DNA from 4 places in the Labrenzia sp. R5_0 genome. Region 1 is predicted to be linked to each of the others. Evidence: riboswitches for the same ligand, from Rfam matches in the RefSeq annotation. Region 1 holds a riboswitch; each other region holds the start of a gene.
The links. Region 1 has a riboswitch for thiamine pyrophosphate ahead of thiC (phosphomethylpyrimidine synthase ThiC). Riboswitches for the same ligand answer to the same signal wherever they lie in the genome.
Positions count from the first base shown of each region.

Region 2: it holds a riboswitch for thiamine pyrophosphate, as region 1 does, so the genes downstream of both, J7447_RS26465 (ABC transporter permease) here and thiC (phosphomethylpyrimidine synthase ThiC) in region 1, are expected to answer to the same signal.
Region 3: it holds a riboswitch for thiamine pyrophosphate, as region 1 does, so the genes downstream of both, thiO (glycine oxidase ThiO) here and thiC (phosphomethylpyrimidine synthase ThiC) in region 1, are expected to answer to the same signal.
Region 4: it holds a riboswitch for thiamine pyrophosphate, as region 1 does, so the genes downstream of both, J7447_RS11140 (hydroxyethylthiazole kinase) here and thiC (phosphomethylpyrimidine synthase ThiC) in region 1, are expected to answer to the same signal.

Region 1 covers NZ_JAGHRK010000012.1:24,361-29,481, reverse strand. The annotation lists gene repA (plasmid partitioning protein RepA) at 1-935, opposite strand, end outside; TPP riboswitch at 1,205-1,330, shown strand; gene thiC (phosphomethylpyrimidine synthase ThiC) at 1,422-3,230, shown strand; gene J7447_RS30380 (methyltransferase) at 4,006-4,851, opposite strand; gene J7447_RS30375 (hypothetical protein) at 4,855-5,121, opposite strand, start outside.
Region 2 covers NZ_JAGHRK010000006.1:254,651-259,771, reverse strand. The annotation lists gene J7447_RS26470 (ABC transporter substrate-binding protein) at 1-356, opposite strand, end outside; gene J7447_RS26465 (ABC transporter permease) at 379-1,224, opposite strand; TPP riboswitch at 1,282-1,388, opposite strand; gene J7447_RS26460 (hypothetical protein) at 1,470-3,242, opposite strand; gene J7447_RS26455 (adenylosuccinate synthase) at 3,507-4,799, opposite strand; gene J7447_RS26450 (MFS transporter) at 5,083-5,121, opposite strand, start outside.
Region 3 covers NZ_JAGHRK010000001.1:1,387,646-1,392,766, reverse strand. The annotation lists gene J7447_RS06415 (thiamine phosphate synthase) at 1-132, opposite strand, end outside; gene J7447_RS06410 (thiazole synthase) at 129-902, opposite strand; gene thiS (sulfur carrier protein ThiS) at 908-1,105, opposite strand; gene thiO (glycine oxidase ThiO) at 1,089-2,066, opposite strand; TPP riboswitch at 2,228-2,348, opposite strand; gene J7447_RS06395 (DNA topology modulation protein FlaR) at 2,396-2,920, opposite strand; gene J7447_RS06390 (pirin family protein) at 3,067-4,002, shown strand; gene J7447_RS06385 (DUF6030 family protein) at 3,971-4,813, opposite strand; gene J7447_RS06380 (class II aldolase/adducin family protein) at 5,114-5,121, shown strand, end outside.
Region 4 covers NZ_JAGHRK010000002.1:497,627-502,747, forward strand. The annotation lists gene J7447_RS11130 (TRAP transporter substrate-binding protein) at 1-55, opposite strand, end outside; gene thiD (bifunctional hydroxymethylpyrimidine kinase/phosphomethylpyrimidine kinase) at 57-863, opposite strand; gene J7447_RS11140 (hydroxyethylthiazole kinase) at 900-1,673, opposite strand; TPP riboswitch at 1,742-1,852, opposite strand; gene J7447_RS11145 (Lrp/AsnC ligand binding domain-containing protein) at 2,060-2,296, shown strand; gene J7447_RS11150 (hypothetical protein) at 2,317-2,724, shown strand; gene J7447_RS11155 (DMT family transporter) at 2,963-3,964, opposite strand; gene sbmA (peptide antibiotic transporter SbmA) at 4,070-5,121, opposite strand, start outside.

The sequences.
Region 1 (5,121 bases):
AAGTAACGCATCCAATCATAGCTGGTACGCCCTCCGGCCTTTTCGACAACACTCATCAATTCAGCTGTCATAGAAAGAAATTGGGACATAGACATAACGTCCAACATCTGTGGATGTACGGTGATCAATACTCCTGTGGCCGCACTTAAGGCCGACATCGTTAGAAAGCCAAGCTGAGGTGGGCAATCAATGACTACAACGTCGTAATAGCTTTCAACGCTTGTCAGCACCTCCCCTATTCGGGCGAAAAACATGGACGCTGAACGTCCTTCAGACATTGCTTTGGGCGTTTCATGCTCGAATTCCATCAATTCAAGATTGCCTGGAACAATATGGAGGTTTGGCGTATATGTGGATCGAATGATTTCGCTTAAGGCTCGAGGGTCTTCATAACGGATAGCACCGTAAAGCGTTTCTCCCTCGTCGACATCTAGTTCGGGTTGATGTCCGAACATCGCTGACAATGATGCTTGTGGATCAAGGTCAATTGTTAAAACGCGGTATCCACGCAACGCCAAGAACTGAGCCAAATGAGCAGATGTGGTGGTTTTTCCGGAACCACCTTTGAAGTTCATTACAGTGATAACCTGAAGCTTTTCATCTCCCCGACGGATCGGCACATATTTTGGCGTGCCATTTTTCTCGTCCAAGACCTGACGTATATGATCCATGTCCTCGACAGAATATGTGCGCCTACCGTTCTCGTTTGGTTCGGGGCCATGCCCATCAGCGGCGACCTGACGTAAATAGCCTTCCTTAATGCCAATCAATTTAGCTGCTTCTGCAGGCGAAAATCTTCGGATAGTCTTTTGAGAAGCAGGTGGAAAGATTTTTCGTTGATGTATCTGCAATTGATGAGCGAGCTCATTCGCGTCCGCCGAAAGTGTCGTTGGCAGGTGTTCAGCAGCACCTTCAACCAGAAGATTGGTGTCCATCTCGAAAAATCCTCGAACTGCGCATTTTTGAAAACTACGCCTCAAACTGCGCTGTTACAATATGCTCCGATTCGTTACCAATTTACAAACGCTTAACCAAGTGCATTTTTCAGCCTAGTTTCGACAAGAACTTCGCATTGTTGTCCGCGGACAACTTTTTGGAGTCACCCGGCACATTTCCTTCAACCTTTTGCCGCCAAAGTGACAGCACTTCCTCGTCGAGCCAAGCATCTCTGTATTGACAAACGCACGTGGATGATGGCCGATGGCAACGTTACCAGGGGTGCCCCGGCAAGGGGCTGAGATACTGCTGGGCCGTTGATTGATGGCAGCGCAGTGACCCGTTGAACCTGATCCAGTTCATACTGGCGTAGGGACGGTGCAAGCGCTGCAGTACGACGTTGCCCAGAATCCGGAGCGTCATGGCGTCTTTCCATCATTCCGGCTTCGAACTGGGTCTCCAACTTGAAAGATTGGAGCCTCAGAATGAACATTGCCACCAAGACTATTACGCCCGAAATCACCAAGGGGCCGCTGCCTGCCTCTACAAAGGTTTACAAGCCGGGCGAAATTCATCCCGATATCCGCGTACCAGTGCGCGAGATCGCAGTCCATCCGGCCGCCGGCGAACCGCCCGTCACGGTCTATGATGCCTCCGGTCCCTATACCGACCCGACCCAGGCGATCGATATTGAAATGGGACTGCCGCGCCTTCGCGCCGAGTGGATCGCCGCCCGCGGTGACACGGAGGAATATGAGGGCCGCATGGTCAAGCCGGAAGACAACGGCTTTGCCACCGGCGAGCGCCTGACACTGCAATTCCCTAACCTGCAGAAACCGCGCCGCGCCAAAGACGGCAAGACCGTCACCCAGATCGCCTATGCCCGCGCCGGCATCATCACGCCAGAGATGGAATTCATCGCCATCCGGGAAAACCTTGGTCGCAAGGCTGCAAACGAAAAGCTTCCCCGTGATGGAGAGAGCTTCGGCGCGGCGATCCCGGATTTTGTTACACCGGACTTCGTCCGCGAGGAAGTCGCCCGCGGGCGCGCGATCATCCCAGCCAATATCAACCATCCGGAAGCGGAGCCGATGATCATTGGCCGGAACTTCCTGGTGAAGATCAACGCCAATATCGGCAACTCTGCCGTCACCTCGTCGATGGCGGAGGAAGTCGAGAAAATGGTCTGGGCGACTCGCTGGGGCGCCGACACCGTCATGGACCTATCGACCGGGCGCAACATCCACAACATTCGTGAATGGATCATCCGGAATTCGCCGGTTCCGATCGGCTCGGTGCCGCTCTACCAGGCGCTGGAAAAGGTTGGCGGCATTGCCGAGGACCTTACCTGGGAAGTCTTCCGCGACACGCTGATCGAGCAGGCCGAACAGGGCGTCGACTATTTCACCATCCATGCCGGTGTCCGGCTCTCCTACATTCCGCTCACCGTCAACCGCGTTACCGGCATCGTATCGCGCGGCGGTTCGATTATGGCCAAGTGGTGCCTGCATCATCACAAGGAGAGCTTCCTTTACGAGCATTTCGAGGAGATCTGCGACATTTGCCGTGCCTACGACGTTTCCTTTTCACTTGGTGACGGCTTGCGTCCGGGCTCGATTGCCGACGCCAACGACGCAGCGCAGTTCGCCGAACTGGAAACGCTCGGAGAGCTGACGAAGATCGCCTGGGCGAAAGACTGCCAGGTCATGATCGAAGGCCCTGGTCATGTGCCGATGCACAAGATCAAGGAGAACATGGACAAGCAGCTTGCGGTCTGCGGCGAGGCGCCGTTCTACACGCTCGGACCGCTGACGACCGACATCGCGCCGGGTTACGACCATATCACCTCGGGCATCGGTGCCGCGATGATTGGCTGGTTCGGCACGGCGATGCTCTGCTACGTCACGCCGAAGGAACACCTCGGCCTTCCCGACCGCAATGATGTGAAGACCGGTGTCATAACCTACAAGATCGCCGCCCATGCCGCCGACCTCGCCAAGGGTCATCCGGCAGCGAAGGTCCGCGACGACGCCCTGTCGCGCGCCCGTTTCGAGTTCCGCTGGGAGGACCAGTTCAACCTCGCGCTCGATCCGGAAACGGCCCGTTCGATGCATGACGAGACCTTGCCGAAGGAAGCCCACAAGGTCGCGCACTTCTGCTCCATGTGCGGTCCGAAATTCTGCTCCATGCGGATTTCCCACGATATCCGCGACGCTGCTCGTCAAGAGGGCATGGAGGCGATGGCAGTCAGATATCGTGCTGGCGGCGATCTCTACATGCCAAAGGATCTGTAGTTCATTCGCAGAGGGGAGGGGAGATTCGAGGGGAGGGGTTTAGGGCTCCCTTCGCCCGATGGCCTACCGCTCGATGCGGTAGGCGAGCGGAATGGGCTCCAAAATCGGTATTTTGATAAAAGGCCTTTGCTCAGCTATTCCGGGAGCGGTCCTGCGGCACCGTTTCACGGTTTTGTCACGCTTGGCCGCCGTTTTTCACGTTTGCACACTACCGGCCGATGTCGCGAGGACATCCGATTGCCTGTTTGACATCCATCATTTGGAAAATTCAGAGAATTGACTTATATTCTTGTCCGGAGTGGGATGGCAGGTTTCCCCGCCGCCCCCTTCCCTAAAGTATGAATTGGACCCGGATTTCGATTTGCAAGGTCGTCCGGGTCTTTTTCACTTTAAGGGTAACGCTGATAGGCCAATGCCACATCGTCGTTACCTCCGGTTTGAGAGCAAGGCTGTTGCCTCAGCCGGGCTAGCCAATCCGGCCCGGTCGCGCCGCTTGCTCTGCGCTGCTGCTTTTGCTGCTCAAAACTGAATCAGGTTTCCTCTTTGTAGAGCGCTAAAACTCTCGGGTTCGTTAACTGGTCGTGCGTTGTCTCAAATGTGGCACCGTCCCATTCAATCCACGCTTCCCAACCGGTCGGCGTCGCTCTGCCGTACCATACTCGAACGCTAATCCGATTGTTCGGCAATTCTTCGACTATGGAAACTGTGTGCGTGCCGCCGAGGCCGGAATCAATGTCATAGACTTTGACTTTTCGTATCGGTCCCATGGTTCCCCTCACAGCAACGCAAGTTGTTCGGCTGGGCGAAGTGGGACGACCGGGACCGGCAGGGCGCTTAGGCGCTCCTGCACCTGACCTTGCCGGGCGCGATCCTGGGCAAACTCGTAGCAGGCAATTTCGCAAATGATCGAGGTATCCTTCCAATCGTCCCTGTACATCGAGGTATCGACGCCCGCGCCTTCATACATGTGGAACCCTGACAACTTCTGATATTCAGCCGCAGGACCGGTTTCAACCCTCTGAAAGCATTGCGCGCCGGAATATCGGAAGGCGGCGGACGCTTGCGGGACGATGAATGCGCCCCGATTGGCCAGTTCGGCCGCGATGTCGATCACGTGAAACTCAAACTGGCGGCCACGATAGCGCGGTCCATTGCCGGCGCGCTTCACGGCACCGAACGGCGGATTGGACACGGCCACGTCAAAACGCTCTCCACCAAGCTCCCTTTGCCAGTCCCTCCAGTCAAAGACATCGGCGCAGATCCAACGAGCCTCCGGCAGCAGCTTTCTGCCCACCTCGACATATCGGGGATTCAGCTCAACGCATGTCAGGTCCGGGCAATTGTCGGCCCATTTCGCGCGGTGGTGCAGGAAGTAGGACAGGATTCCGATCCCGGCGCAAAGATCGATGACGCGGCTGCCAGCGCCCCCGGCATCGATGGAGAAGTCTGCAGCCAGCCCCCAGGGCGTAAAGAACGCCCCGGATGCTCCGTTGATGTGGTTCGCGCCTTCGTGCCAGTTCTGAAACACGAAGTCTTTTTCGTCTTCGCTCAAGCGATCCTTGGTCAGGACCGCCTCGGCCTCCGCGTGGGCCTTGCGCTGCGATTTGGTGAGTTTCGCCATGGCTTAAAACTCCCCATCTACAACGATGATGGGTTCGCTCTTGTCCATGCGAATATTCAAACCTGTCAGGCCGATTCCGATCAGGTCCGGGCCTTCGAAGTTGGTCAATTCAGGATCCATCACAGGCCGGTAAACCGTGATCAGCTCCGCGATCTCCTCGACGGTCATGCGAGGCTCGGCAATGTCTCCGTGCTCATCCCTGCCCACGATGACAAGGTTTCCGGCAAACGGATTTGGAAAGTCCTTGAGGCGAACGATTGTATGAAGACC
Region 2 (5,121 bases), on a different contig from region 1:
ATCGGGCCGTCCTTGAGCACGATGAGAGAATTGAGGGGCGTTTCCACCAGCGTACCGATCCATTTCAGCGGCAGCTCTTCCTCGATTTGCGCATGAAGCGTCGGCTGATAGGACACCGCGATATCGCCCTGCCCGGCAGCAACCAGTTTCGGCGGCATCGCCGGGTCCGCCGGTTCGATGATCTCAACCTCGAGGCCTTCTGCCTCGAAGAAACCCTTGGTCTGCGCGGTTACCAGCGGCGCGTGATCCGGATTGATGAACCAGTCGAGCAGCAAGGTCAGTTTCTCACTGGCCTGTACCGGCCCCGATGCCAGCAGCCCGGCGGCCAATGCGAGTGACAGGATTTGTTTTTTCATGAGGTCCTCCGTAGAGCGGCAGCTAGGTGAGCGGCTGCCAGGGAACAAGAAGTCGGGTGAGATGGTTCACGGCAAAGCGCATGATCAGCACCATCGCCGCGAGCAGGATCAGGGCGGCGAACATCATGTCCGCCTGCATCCGGTTGCTGCTTTGAAGCATGATGAAGGCAAGGCCTCCTTTTGCCCCGGCCCATTCGCCGATGATCGCCCCCATGGGAGCGAACACCGCGGCCACCCGCAGGCCGGAGGCAAACGCCGGCAAGCCTGACGGCAGGCGAAAGAACCAGAGTTCCTTCAGGCGAGACAGACGATAAAGCCGGGCGAGATCGCACAAACCCGGGTCAAGCCGCTGCAGGCCATCGAAAAACGTCGATGTGACCGTGAAGAAGATGACCAGGATGATGACGACGATCTTGGAGGCCAGCCCGAAACCGAGCCAGAGCACCAGGATCGGCGCGATTGCGAAAACAGGCAGGGCCTGCGTCACCAGAATGGGCGGCATGGCGAACCTTGCAGCAATCGGAAACAGCCACAAAAGAACGGAAAGCAATGCCCCGGCGGCTGCTCCCAGCACAAACCCGAGCACCGTCTCATAGGCGGTGATGCCGGCATGATGCAGAAGGAAGCCTGCGTGTTTGACAAAGGCCGTAAAGACGCGGTCCGGACCCGGCAGGATATAATGCTGGGTGTCGAACACATGGACGATTGCCGCCCAGATAACGACAGTCAGCAGGAGGCCGAGTAAGGTCCTGGCAACAGCTTTCGCAAACGCCATCATCCCGCACCCCCCGCCGCCGTTGGCCAACAGGAACGCATGAAAGCCGATACCGGCATTCGGATGTGCGGCGACCGCAGTGGTCGCAGACAAGTACGCATAGGATCTCCCGTCTTCGGACAAGCCGAAAATGACAATGGAGATCCGGGAATAGGCTAAGGATTCCGTCCCTTCGCCGGCATGACCCGGATCAGGTTCTAAGGGTTCGGCATTACGCCATCTCAGCTCCGGTAACCGGAACACCCCTCGGACCAAGGCGGACCATGCCTTGTGTGACGGAAAAAGGCAAGCCGCCGTGAGGCGGCTTCTTCAGATTTTGAAAGGAGGCAGGCTGGCGCTTAGCCGGCTTGCCAGGACGTGATCGCCTTTTCAACGGCATCTGCACCGGCGGTTCCCTTTTCCAGGGTCAGGATGCCGCGCTTGCCGTTTTCGTAAAGCATCGGAATGTCGATCCAGCCGCGTTCACGCAGCAAGGCGAGATTGCGTTGCTGCTCGTTCGGCAAGCTGGAAAGGGCAATCCAGAAAAAGCCCGGAGACACTTTCACGGAAGCGCCGATCAGCGCATCGCCACGAGCTTCTTCCGTAGGCTTCATGACCAGGCCTGGCACGTTGACGACGTCACCCGGAGCGAAGTTTTCCGGGAACTCGTACTTGATCTCGACCAGATGGCTGGCGGGCAAGGAAGTATCGTCATTCGGCTTGATGCGAATGTCGACCTTCACATCCCGCTCGGGGATTTCAATGGAGGCGCTCAGAACCGCGAGAGCCTTGCCGTCCAGATTCGTTTCTTCATCGACACCCCAAACGACAGCGCCTTGCGCAGCCGTTCCGGCACCGCCGGACTCTTCCCCTTCTTCGTAAAGGATAGAGCGCTGCACCGAGGAATCCGTCGCCGTGGCGGACGGAGCCGGTGAAGTTTCGTCAGGCGAAATGGCCGAGAGATTGTCTTCCGGCACCGCAATCGGGCTTTCGGTGGTCGCAGAAGACTGATCGTTTTCTCCGCTCGTCACAATGGACGGCTGGGAAGGTTCGGGCGCAGCGGAAGCTGGTGTATCGACCTGCGGTGTATCGGCCGGCGCGGGCGAATCAGACTGTCCGGTAATCGTCGTCGTGGTTACCGTACGTGCATCCGGGGCAACCACATCCGTCTCGCCTTCGTTCAACAGGCGGTCGGTGTTTTTCGAAGGCTCTTCACCTTCTCCGGCGGGGGCAGCGGTCGAAGGCTCCGGCGTGGTGTCCGGCTGCGTATCGACAGGCGTTTGCGAAGAAGACGCAACCGGCACGTTGCCGCTATCGGCAGTCTCATCGCCCGCAGGCATCAGGAAATAAGCGCCGGCGCCCAGGAGCACCAGCAACAGGACACCCGCAGCAATGACGATCGGAACGGTGCGGCTGCCGGATGAATCACCGCGCAGCGCATCCGAAGCACTCGGCTTGGCGCGCTTGGAGCGGCTTTTCTTGGAGGCCGACTTGTCCTTCGGCTTGGCTGTCTCGTCGCCCGGATAAGCCTGATCGGCGGGATCGGCCGCACCGGCGGTATCTGCAGGCTCGAACAGGCCATCATCTGTCTGTTCCGGCTGCACAGGTCCGCCGAAAGAGGGCTCCTGGCGCACAGGCGCAGCGCCCGGGTCGGCAGCTTCCTTGGCGTGGTGAACAGCCTGGCTGGCCGCGGTGCCAAGCGCTTCGGCCTGTGTCAGGGTTTCCTTCAAGGGCGACGGAGCCGGGGTATCCACCACCGGTGCTGCAGTTGTTTCAGGTTCCTGTGGTGCAGGCGCAGGCGCTTCCGGCGCAGCCTCTGCCACCGGCTCAGCCGGAGGCGGTGTCACGGGCGGCGCGGAAACCTGCGGCGCCGGGGTCGGCGTTTCGACCTTCGGAACAGTGGGGCTGAGACCGAGGCTTTCGCGGGCGGCTTCGGCTTCCACCTTGCGAATGGCTTCTTCCAGACGCAGCTGCTCGGCCGTGATCTCGGACGGCGCCAGCGGCGGCTCATAGGCTTTCAGCTGATTGACGATGGCATTGCGCGCACGGCTGTAAACGCTTCTGCGTGCAGCACCATTGTTTTCAGGTAAAGACGCGATCGTTTTCTTCAGAATTGAATAGTAATCAGCCATCTTCCTGCCTACCGGCCGACTGCAAGGATCTGTTCTGCGGGCCCGAGATTTCGTTTCATTCTCAGGCTTATAGCAAGTTTTTCGAAAACCGGTGCTATTTCTTCAATAACTTCGCCGCGACAGAGAACCTCGCAGTACCCTTTTCCTAACACAGATTGTTTGTTCGGCACACACATGGAACGCCGAAAACGAAAGGTGGTTGCGTGCGGTGATTCGCAGCACGCAACCGCAGTCCTTAATAATGTGCTTCTAACGTCACAGATCTCAATCCTGGAAGGGATTCTGCACAAGAATTGTGTCGTCCCGTTCCGGACTTGTCGACAGAAGAGCGACCGGAGCACCGATCAGTTCTTCGACGTGACGCACATATTTGATCGCCTGCGCCGGCAGATCGGCCCAGGTGCGAGCACCTTCGGTCGATTCCTTCCAGCCCGGCAGGCTTTCGTAAATCGGCTTCACGCGCTCCTGGGCACCCTGCGAAGCCGGCAGATAATCGATGCGCTCGCCGTCCAGTTCGTAGCCGATGCAGATCTTGATTTCATCAAGACCGTCCAGAACATCCAGCTTTGTCAGCGCGATGCCGGTGATGCCCGAGGTGCAGACGGTCTGGCGCACCAGCACAGCGTCGAACCAGCCGCAGCGGCGGCGGCGGCCGGTAACCGTACCGAACTCATGGCCGCGCGTTCCGAGGAACTCGCCGATCTCGTCCTTCAGTTCGGTCGGGAACGGGCCCTCACCGACGCGTGTCGTATAGGCCTTGGTAATACCGAGCACATAGTTGATCGAATTCGGGCCAAGGCCACTGCCTGCCGCAGCCTGGCCGGCGACCGTGTTGGACGACGTCACGAAGGGATAGGTGCCGTGGTCGATGTCGAGCAACGCGCCCTGTGCACCTTCGAAAAGGATACGCTTGCCCTGACGGCGCAGATCGTCCAGCAGGTACCAGACCTTGTCCATGTAGGGCAGGACCTTGTCCGCAACGCTGGCGAGTTCGTCGTAGATCGCCTGTGCGGAAACCTCATCCTGGCCAAGACCCCGGCGCAGCGCATTGTGGTGCGTCAGCAAGCGGTCGATCTTGGCTGGCAGAGTGGCAAGATTCTTCAGGTCCATCAAACGGATAGCGCGGCGGCCAACCTTGTCTTCATACGCCGGTCCGATACCGCGCTTGGTGGTGCCGATGCGCGTTCCGGTGTTGGAATTCTCGCGCAACGCATCAAGCTCGCGGTGCAGAGACAGGATCAGCGTTGCGTTCTCGGCAACACGCAGGCTTTCCGGCGTCACCACGACGCCCTGCTTGCTGAGGCGTTCGACTTCCTCTGCCAGCGCATGCGGATCCAGCACGACGCCGTTGCCGATGACGGACAGCTTGCCTTCGCGTGCAACCCCGGACGGCAGGAGAGACAGCTTGTAGCTGACACCGTCGATGACAAGGGTATGACCGGCATTGTGCCCGCCCTGGAACCTTACGATGACATCGGCTTGTTCCGACAACCAGTCGACAATCTTGCCTTTGCCTTCGTCACCCCATTGCGAACCGACAACAACCACATTCGCCATCTAGACTTTGCTCTCCTGAAGCAGCTTCCGCACCATCCGAAACTTGTCCGGGGCGCCAACACGACAAGCCCCGGCAACCGGACCGGGGCAAACGGCGCGGACTATAGACAGGTTTCCCTGCTCATGCGAGTCTCCGCAGGGAGATTGAGAGCCAAAAGCAGGTTTTTTTGCCAGCTCTCCTGATCGGCCCGGTCACCCCTGTGACAATTGACCAGTCATGACGTGCACCTGAACGGACTTTTCCCGGATTAGACTGCATTTGCGGCAATGTCGCGACGGCAGATTATTTAGCCGGCGGCTCACCTGCATCCGGCTTGTCGTT
Region 3 (5,121 bases), on a different contig from region 1:
TGCGATTTCCTTGCGCAGGACTTCGTCGCTCGCGTCCTTGATGCGCAGTTGAACCAGTTTGACGCCAAGCGGAACCAGCCGCTCGATCCAGTCGGAACTGTCGACGATGAGGTAAAAGGGATCGAGCTTCATTCAAACACCGCCATTCCGAGAACCGGGGTAGAAGGAACCGCCATGTCGCGAGGTTCCAGGGGTTGGGCTTCATAGGCCAGGCGACCGGCCTCAATTGCAACTGCAAAGGCTTTGGCCATTGCGACAGGGTCTCCGGCCTTTGCCACAGCCGTATTCAGCAGTACCGCATCGAAACCGAGTTCCAGAACAGCGGCCGCATGGGACGGTCTGCCAAGACCGGCATCCACAACAAGTGGGATGCCTCTGAAGTGACTGCGATAGGCACGAAGGGCATCCGGATTGACCGGCCCCTTCGCCGAACCGATTGGCGCACACCAGGGCATCAACACCTGGCACCCCGCCTCAAGCAACCGTTCGCCGACGACAATATCGTCCGTCGTATAGGGAAACACCTTGAAGCCGTCATCGCTCAGGATACGTGCGGCTTCCACGAGGCCAAAGACATCCGGCTGCAGGCTGTCGTGATGACCGATCACTTCCAGCTTGATCCAGTCGGTTCCAAAAAGATCGCGTGCCATTTTTGCGGTGGTGACGGCTTCCTTCACCGAATGACATCCGGCAGTGTTGGGCAGAACCTTGACGTTCAGTTCCCGGATCAGGTCCCAGAACCGGCCGCCTCCGCCACTTCCTGCCGTTTCGCGCCGAAGGGACACCGTCAGAATTTCAGCCCCGGATACCTTCACCGCGTCCGACAGAATTTGGGGTGATGGGTACTGGGCAGTTCCAAGCAGGAAACGCGACGCAACGCTTTCGCCATAAACTTCAAACATAGGCGTCATCCTCCCTGCATCGGCGACAGGATCTCGATACGGTCGCCAGCTTGAAGGACGCAAGCGCTTCGTTCTTCAGCACAAACCAGATCGCCGTTGCGCGCCGTTGCAAGAAACTCGTGGTCATAGGCCAGTTCGTCCAGAAGCGCAGCCAGCGTCGCGCTGACAACTTCCTGAGGTTCGCCGTTAATGGTTAGCTTCAAGGGACTTCTCCTGAAGGTGTTGCACGATCCTGCCTGCCGCCTCCATGGCAAAATGCGGAGCAAGCAGGAAGCCGTGCCGGTAGAATCCGTTCATTGACAACGTGTTGCCGGTAAACGTGAGACGAGGAAGATTGTTGGGATATGCCGGGCGGAGGCCCACCCCGGTTTCGATGATCTTTGCCTCCGCAAATCCCGGATGCAGGCTGTAGGCGGCATTTAGGAGTTCCATGGTGGACCGAACACTGACCGCTCCCTGGTCACCGCTTTCGATCATGGTTGCCCCGACCATGAAGACGCCGTTGTCACGAGGCACGACATAGACCGGGATGCGCGGGTGCAGAAAACGCACCGGCCGCGAAAGCGAGACCTCCGGCGCGTGGAGGATCAGCATTTCACCGCGTACGGGACGCAAGTGCGGATCCGGCGAGGCCATGCCGGTACAATCGGCGACAAGATCGGTCGCCGCGGTGAAGTGCTGCGCCTCTAACCTCACCTCGGCACCGCTTTCAGACACCTTTGCCCGCAATGCCGTGAGGGCCCGCCGCGGATCGAGATAGGCTTCCCCGGCAAAATGGAGCCCCTTTGCAAATCGGCCTGCGAGGTCCGGCTCGAGTGCGCCCAGCGCGTCAGCGTCGAGCCAGGCAAAGCCGCTGGTTCGAGAAGCAAAGCGACTTAACTCGCCGGTATCGCGCGGCGCGGCAACAACCAGCGTGCCATTGTGCGAAACCTGTCCCGGCAGGACTTTGCTCCACCAGCCAATGGCGGCTTGCCCGAGCCGCAGTACATCTTCCTCGGCACTTTCCCGCTCACACCATGGCGCCAACATGCCGCCTGCGAGCCAGGAGGCACTGGCAGTGAGATCCTTGTGTTTTTCCAGCAGCTCCACCCGCACACCGCGCGAGACAAGCTCATGTGCCAGTGTCAGACCGGCGACACCCGCCCCTTTGATACCGACCTTCATTCCGCCTCTCCTGCCAGGGTGGACATCAGTCGTTCGACATCACGGAATGTCTGGTATTCCGCTTGCATTCAACGGATCTCCGCAAGGACCGGAAAAGGTCCCGCATTTCGGACATTCGGCTTGGAAAGGTGGCCGGGTTGGAGCATTGCCGTGGCGAACGCAGTTGGCCGAGAACACCTTCCCTTCGCCAGCATGACCTGGATCAGGTTCGTCGGGTCCCTGCACTGCGCAAGTGCGCCAGCAGTATCTCAGCCTCTTCTGGAGGCACCCCGGGTGAGCCCCTGTTGTGCCGCCCGTCAGGCGCACCTGTCAAGAGACAGGATGAGCCTTCATCCTTGTTGCCAGGGGCGCGCCAGAAAGTCGTCGATTTCGGCAAGGGTGTTGAACCGATAGACTTTCAGATGGTCCGGAGGTTCGCGGTAGATGTGCTCCAGTTTGGCTCTGGCGGAGTGTCTCGTTCGCCAGATGAACCTCAGGAATTCAACAGTTTGCCAGTTGAACTGCTCCGGGCAGCCCTCGGCCAGATCCGGACGGCTTTGCCCATTGTATTTCACCGACCGTTTCAGCACTCGAAATATGCGGCGCGTTACCGGGACATCGAGCCAGATGAAAGTGTCGGCACGTTCGATACGTTCCGCATAGGTGCTTGAATGACCACCCTCGAAGATCCACACATCCTTCAGATGGACCTCATGCGTCAGCCGGTCTTTCTCTTCCCGCGTCCGCTCGTTCCAACCGGAGCGGTAGTGGATCTTGTCCATATGATAGACCGGCAGTCCGGTTTTCCGCCCAAGGGCAACGGCAAGCGTGCTTTTACCCGAGCCCGGGCCGCCAACGATCATCACGCGTTTCATGTCGCACCAAACAAAAGCAAGGAAGGGCCGGTCGTTATACAGATTGTGCAGGGTATGAAAACCCGAAACAGACTGTTCAATGGACACTTCGGCTTCGCAGGCCCTATCTAGTTTGCAAGACAGAATGTTCTTTGATGGAGAGGCAGATGAGCTGGTTGAATTGCCCTGATCCCGTACCGGGAAATGCTGCAACCTGTGACCCGATTGAAACGATCATCGTACCGCGGACATCCGACCTCGGCGGATTTTCGGTAAGACGTGCCTTGCCGTCTGCCAGGCGGCGGATGGTTGGCCCGTTCATCTTCTTCGACCAGATGGGCCCGGCAGAACTTTTGGTCGGCGGCGGTATCGACGTGCGCCCGCATCCTCACATCGGGTTGGCGACAGTTACCTATCTCTTCGAAGGAGAGATGTATCATCGTGACAGCCTTGGAACGGAGATTGCGATTGCCCCCGGTGCTCTGAACTGGATGAGCGCCGGCAAGGGCATCGTGCATTCCGAACGTGAGAGGCCGGAACGCCTGCAGGAAAAACGTCCCCTGTTCGGCCTGCAGAGCTGGGTGGCCCTGCCCAAACACCTGGAAGAGACCGACCCGACCTTCCAGCACCACGGCACAGAAGAACAGCCGGAATTTGCCGACAAGGGCGCTTCAGTCAAACTTATCGCGGGCGAGCTTTATGGCCACAAGGCACCGGTGAAGACAGCGTCCGACATGTTCTATGCCGATATCACGCTGGAACCGGGAGCGAAGATCCCGCTGGATGCCGGGTGGGAAGAGCGCGGTCTTTATACGGTCTCGGGCCAGATCACCATCGCCGGCCAGAATTTCGATCCGGCCCAGCTGCTGGTGTTCAAACCGGGTGATCATCTGGTGATCGAAAACACGTCTCCCGTGCCGGCTCGTTTCGTAGTGCTTGGCGGCGAACCGATGGACGGCCGGCGTTATATCTGGTGGAACTTCGTGTCTTCATCGAAAGAGCGCATCGAGCAGGCCAAGGAAGATTGGCGTCTTGGCCGTTTCGATACGGTACCCGGCGATGCGGAAGAGTTCATTCCCTTGCCTGACCGTCCGGGGCCCTGACACTCCAGCCGCTTTCCAGTGGCGGTGCTTTTTCGAACCTGTCGGCGGGCCGGATAAGGTCCGGCTCGCCAAAGTCCAGAATGATGTTGAGCCGTTGGCTTGCCAGCGGGTCCCCCGTCAGATTTGGGTCTTCCGGCGAAACCGACAGCCGCACGCCCCGGTGTGTCGTCTCCAGTTGCCTGAACCCGGAAACCGCCTCGCGAAACACTTCCGGAACCGTCCAGCCATACCGAAGCGACAGGGCGTCGATCACCAGCCAGACCGCATCAAGGCCGATCTGCATCTGGCGCGGATCTTCCACCACCAGCTTCAGCCGCAGATAATCGATGCTTTTTTCCGATGGGCCGCGCAGCAGAAAGAAAAGAGTTGTCGAACCGTAGTCGACGCTGGGTGTGGTCAAGGGCACCAGGTCGGATGCACATTGCCAGCGGCCTTCACTGAAAGGTGCCCGGCTCCAGCCAGGATTTCCGAGCCCCAGAGACCGTAATTCGTCGCATAGCTGATCCGGCTGACCCAGGAAGCTGCGTTTCAGCTCCGCGGACAGTTCCGGTTCCGGAGCCAGCAGCACCTGCTTGGCCGGAGACTGCAGGGAAGAAAGCGGATCAGGCATCAAGGGGGCGGTTGCAACGCTTTCCTCACTCCCTTGCCCGGCAAGGTGCAGGAACAGGCCGCCAACGGCGAAACCGGCAGCCAGCAACGCCAGGGTTCCCCAGATGTAGTACGGCGTCACCTGAGCACGTTTACGAGATCTGGACGCGCGGGTTGGCAGGCCGGGCCTCCTGGGCTCGCCTCCTTCAGACAGAGTTTCCATGTCCGGCTCGGCCCAGCGCGGGCCCTTGGAACGGTGCCCCGGCCTCGACCTGGATTGCGCTCCCCTACCCGTCCGGTCTGCCGACATTGCAGCCGATCCAAGCAAATGCCTGAGCTTGTCTGCGAAACCTGCCATTCAGTCCCTTAACACCGCGATCCTCAACCGAGTGGTCAAGGGCACGGGATTTATCAAACCAATACCTTGAAAAGGCAACCGGATACCTGTCATGTAAGCGCCGCTTCCACGGTCGCGCAGCCAAACGTAACGCTCGCACCCGAACCAGAACCAAAGAGGCCCCGAATGCCCAC
Region 4 (5,121 bases), on a different contig from region 1:
CCAGAAGTCCGCGACGGCTGATCCGTCCGGTTTCGGTTTTTGGCTGATCGGTCATCTCACTTGCTCCAGAACGCGTGGAAATGATGGACTGGCCCATGACCACTGCCGATGTGAAGCGTGTCGGCAGCAGCGATGGCGGCCTGAATATAGGACTTTGCGGACCTGACGGCCGCTTCCATGCCCTGCCCCTTGGCGAGACCCGAGGCAATCGCGGATGACAGGGTGCAACCGGTGCCATGCGTGTTGTCGGTCTTGATCCGCTCTGACCTGAGCCAGACCGCATTGCCGTTGCGATCCAGAAGCAGATCAGCGCTATTCGCGCCAGACCCGTGCCCGCCCTTGAGCAGAACCGCATTGGCTCCAAGACCGAGCAGACCTTCTGCCTGCGCCTGCATTTGCGTTTCGTCTGCGGCGACGTCGCCCTGCAACATGCGGGCAGCTTCATGCAGGTTCGGGGTAACAATATCGGCCAGCGGCAGCAGCAAGGCAATCAGCGTGTCGACCGCACTGTCGGCAAGCAACGGGTCACCGGAGGCAGCCACCATCACCGGGTCAAGCACAACCGGGCCAGTCTCATGTGCACGAAGCCCTTCAGCTACCACCTCAATCGTATCGACACGCGACAGCATGCCGATCTTTGTCGCCTTGACGGCAAGGTCGGAAAAGACGGCCGTCATCTGGGCCCGCACGAACTCCGGCGGCACATCATGGATGGCGCTGACGCCAAGCGTGTTCTGCGCCGTCAGGGCTGCAATAACACTGGCACCAAAGACGCCGTTTGCGGAAAAGGTCTTGAGATCAGCCTGAATGCCGGCTCCGCCGCCGGAATCCGATCCTGCAATGGTTACCGCAATTGCGGTCATAGGAACCTCCTGGGAGTAGATGCCGAAAAGGCTGCGTCAGCCGGTCTTGAGACGGGCTTCAATGTCGCGGTCAGTCAGGCAATAGAGTGCGTCGAGCAACTCCGGCACCAGACTGCCTGGCCCGCCTGACCGGCTGGCCGCGATTTCGCCGGCAATGTTGAAGACGGACAGTCCGCAAGCAGCTGCAAGCGCCCTGTCCTTTTCGATGCTCAGGAACGCTGCCAGAACAGCACCGCCGGCACAGCCGGTGGCCGTCACGCGTGACATCAGTGGATCGCCGTTGCGCAGCAGGAAATCCTCGCCGCGGCTCTCGACCCTGTCTTCCGGGCCGGTAACCGCAAAAACCGTACCGGCCTCGATCAATGCATCGGCATCCGCCCGCTCCGGCAAGAGAGCGGTGAGTTCTTCCGGATTGAGCCGCACCAGATCCGGCTTGAGGCCCAGCAGGTCGCGCGCATAGGCGCAGCGCACGGGAGACCGGTTGACGAAAACCGGATCGACACAAACCGGACGTCCGGCAGTCCTGGCAGCTTCGATCGCTAGCGGAATGGCCGCACGACGTTCCTCGTCAAGGGTGCCGAGGTTCACCAGCAGCGCATCAGCCCCGCCGGCAAAGGCCGCAACTTCCTCCCGCGCGATGGTCATGGAAGGAACGGCGCCGAGCGCAAGCAGCACATTGGCGGTGAAACTCTGGGCGACCGCGTTTGTGACGGCGTGAACGCGCGGCGTTTTCTGCCGCACCCTTTCCAGAAGGGTGAAGACCTGTTCGGCGCTCAGGGCCTGCGTGGAAGCAGCGACGGAAAGGCTCATGACGGCTCTCCTGCGACAGAAAGCCCGTTGCCGGTATTCCGGAAAGGACGTGTTGAAGGGAGTGGTGTGTGCATCATGATCTCAAATCCCTCCGCCGGTATCAGCCGGATCAGGTTCAAGGAGTTGGCAGGCCGCCTCTCAGCCCGGTCCAGGATGGCCGGGCACCCCCATGAGATGATTGCACTGCTAACAAGCCGGCCGTGCGATTGCAAGACCCGGCTTGTGCAGAGCGGCTACTCGGCAATTGACTGGCGGGAGGAGATAGGCGATGTCCTAGTCTGCTTTCGTGAATCTGTTGCCCGGCATGTTTGGCTGACCGAACAGCCCGGCTGATGGTTCAGGTGACACGTTCACCCCCTTCAAACACCAACTGCCCGGAGCGCCCCATGGTACCGTTTTTCGTGATGATCAAATGCCAGTTGGGCAAGACTTACCAGGTCGCCAATGCGATCGCCGATGCGGAAATTGCGTCCGAAGTCTACTCCACCTCCGGCGACTACGATCTTCTGGTGAAATTCTATGTCGACGACGGCTCGGACATTGGCCACTTCGTGAACGAGAAGGTCCACCCGATCGACGGCATTCAGGACACCAAAACCATCATTACCTTCAAGGCCTTCTGAACTCAGACCCGGAAATTTCCATGAAACTCATTAAAATCGCCGCCCTTTGCCTGCCCCTCGCTCTTGCTCCGATCGGCTCGACCGCGTCCGCGCAAGGCATGCCACCGGAGCAGATCAAGCAGATCCTGGACCTGACCAAGGCCAACTGGGTGTCATTCCGCGACTGGCAGGGCCAGGAGCTGATCTATTTCACCCACCTGGAATCCTGGAAGTGCGGCATCGACTATGTCTTCTACGGACTGAACGACGACCCGATTGAGCAGGAATGGCAACTGGAAGCCTGTGACCCGGACAACCAGAATGTCGTTCTGAAGGACAAGCCCTATCTGGAGCTGCCCCTGGGTTCGGCCCAGTCGATCAGCGTGCAGCTGATCTTCAAAGACGGCACCAAGAGCGCTGTCGAGCGGTTCGAATACAAGTCCCAGTAAGGCCGATTTCGGAAACCACCCGCATTCACCGTCATTCCGGACAAGTGAGGCAAAGCCGAGCACCGATCCGGGATCCAGCGCATCAGCGTGAGCAAAGCGAACTCTTCTCTCTTTGTGTAATGCCGCGCCTAAGGCGCGAAATAAGTGCTGGATTCCGGATCTGCGCACAGCATTGCTGTGCTTGTCCGGAATGACGGGGAAGACAGCGGGACCTGCCCTCTTGTCTCTCCCTCCCCCCCTACGAACGCGAGGGTGATGACGCCCGGCGTGCCTTTGTCCGGTCCAGCCCGAGCTTGTGCTCGCGGTAGATGACGAAAATACCGGCGGCAATCACGATCAGCGCCCCCAGCACCACAGCGGGCAAAGGCGTTTCGCTGAACACCACCCAACCGACAATGATCGCCCACAGCATGTTGACATAGTCGAACGGGGCAATGGTGGAGGCATCCGCGAACCGGTAGCTCTGCGTCAGCAGGATCTGGCCGACACCGCCCGCAAGGCCGATCAGCAGAAGCAGACCTGCCGTGGGCAGGTTCGGAATGATCCAGGCCTGACCCGGCAGCAGAAAGCCCAGCGGCAGCGTGAGCAGCGACAGGACGGACGACATGCCCGCAAACCAGGTAACGATCGTGGACGTGCGCTCCGTCTCGCACAACTTGCGCACGGTGATCATGGCGAGCGCGGCAAAGCCAGCTCCTGTCAAGCCGATCAGGGCCCCGATCATCGAGTTGCTGTCCAACTCCGCGTCACCCAGATGCGGTGACAGCACAACCAGAATGCCGACAAAGCCGACACCGACTGCGCTCCAGCGATAGACCCGCACCTTTTCGCCAAGGAGCAGAAACGCCAGCACCACCACGAAGAGCGGCGATGCAAAGCCGATCGCCGTCGCATCCGGCAAGGGCAGCAGAGACAACGCGGTGAAGCCGCAAACCATCGCCGTCAGGCCGACGGACGCCCGGGTAAGATGTCCCAGCGGGTTGGCCGTTCGAAAGGCGAGCCCCAACTCCCGGCGCATCGCCACCATGATCAGCACCGGAAACAGCCCGAAGAAATTCCGTGCGAACACAAGCTCACCGATCGGCACCGTCTCGGCGGCGATCTTGAGGGCCGTTGCCATGACGAAGAACACCATGGTGGAGGCCACTTTCAGCGATATTCCGATAAGAGGTGCCTGCCGGGTCATCCCGGTAGGCGCCGGAGGTCCGGAGAAACGGGACTTCTGGCTCAAGAACGCCATGACAACTTCCAGGCCCGGCGCTCTTCATGAAGCCACGGGCGGTGCGTCGGACCGCGGAACCGCCGGGACAGAAAACTGGCTTGAACGTCTTGCGCAGACCTGACCTTAAGCTTGCGCCCCCGGTTCAGGAGTGGTGCCGCCGGCAACCGCGAGCTCCCGCTCGGCAATGGAGACCTCAAAGCCTTTCAGACGTTTGTAGATGGACAGGAGCTCGATGATCGTCGTCCAGGAATTCACCAGGAACTGGAAGGACGAGGACACCTGGCTGAAGGCCGTCAGGATTTGCTGCACGATACCAAAGGTGATCTTGCCCACCACAATCGTCGGAATGAGGATGAAATAGGAGAAGATGTTGTCCGACTGAAGGTAAATGCCGCGGGCCAGGTTAAAATAGAGATAGTGGAAGTAGAGCCGGAAATAGTTTTGACGGACAAAACCGAACAGCTCGCGCAAGGTCGCCGGATTGGCGCGATCTTCATGATCTTCCCCGTACACAAGTTCCTTACGGTAGGCTGCCTCAACGCGCTGGTTGTGGAACTCCAGTCCGGGCAGCTTGATGCCGACAAGGCCGAGCAAAACCGTCCCAAACAGCGACCAGATGATTGCCGCGGTGAACAATGGCGCTGGAATTTCGCCTACGATCGGCAGGGACGAGACGTGACTTGAAAGCGCAAACAGCACCGGCAAGAAGGCAATCAGTGTCATGATCGAGTCGATGAATGCAACGCCAAGCCCTTCCATGATGGAAGCAAAGCGCATCGTGTCTTCCTGAATACGCTGCGAGGCACCTTCGATGTGGCGCACATTCGACCACTTTTCGACGTAGTAGTCGTTCATCGCCGTACGCCAGCGGAAGACGTAGTGGCTGACGAAGAAGCGCGTGAAGATGTAGAGAATGACCCAGACCGATGTAATCTGCGCGAAGATCAGCATCAGGTTGTAGAAGTCTGCTGCGGTGACACCGCTTTCCTCTCCATTGAGCGCGTTTTGCAGCGTATCGAAGAACGGTCTGCGCCAGTTGTTGATCGCGACTGACACCTGAACGCTGTAGTAGGTCATGAAAATGATCAGGGACGAGCCCCAGATCGACCAGATCTGCCAGCGGTGGTCGCGAGAGAACATCCACCAGAAACCGCCGAAGAGCAGCGTGCAGATGC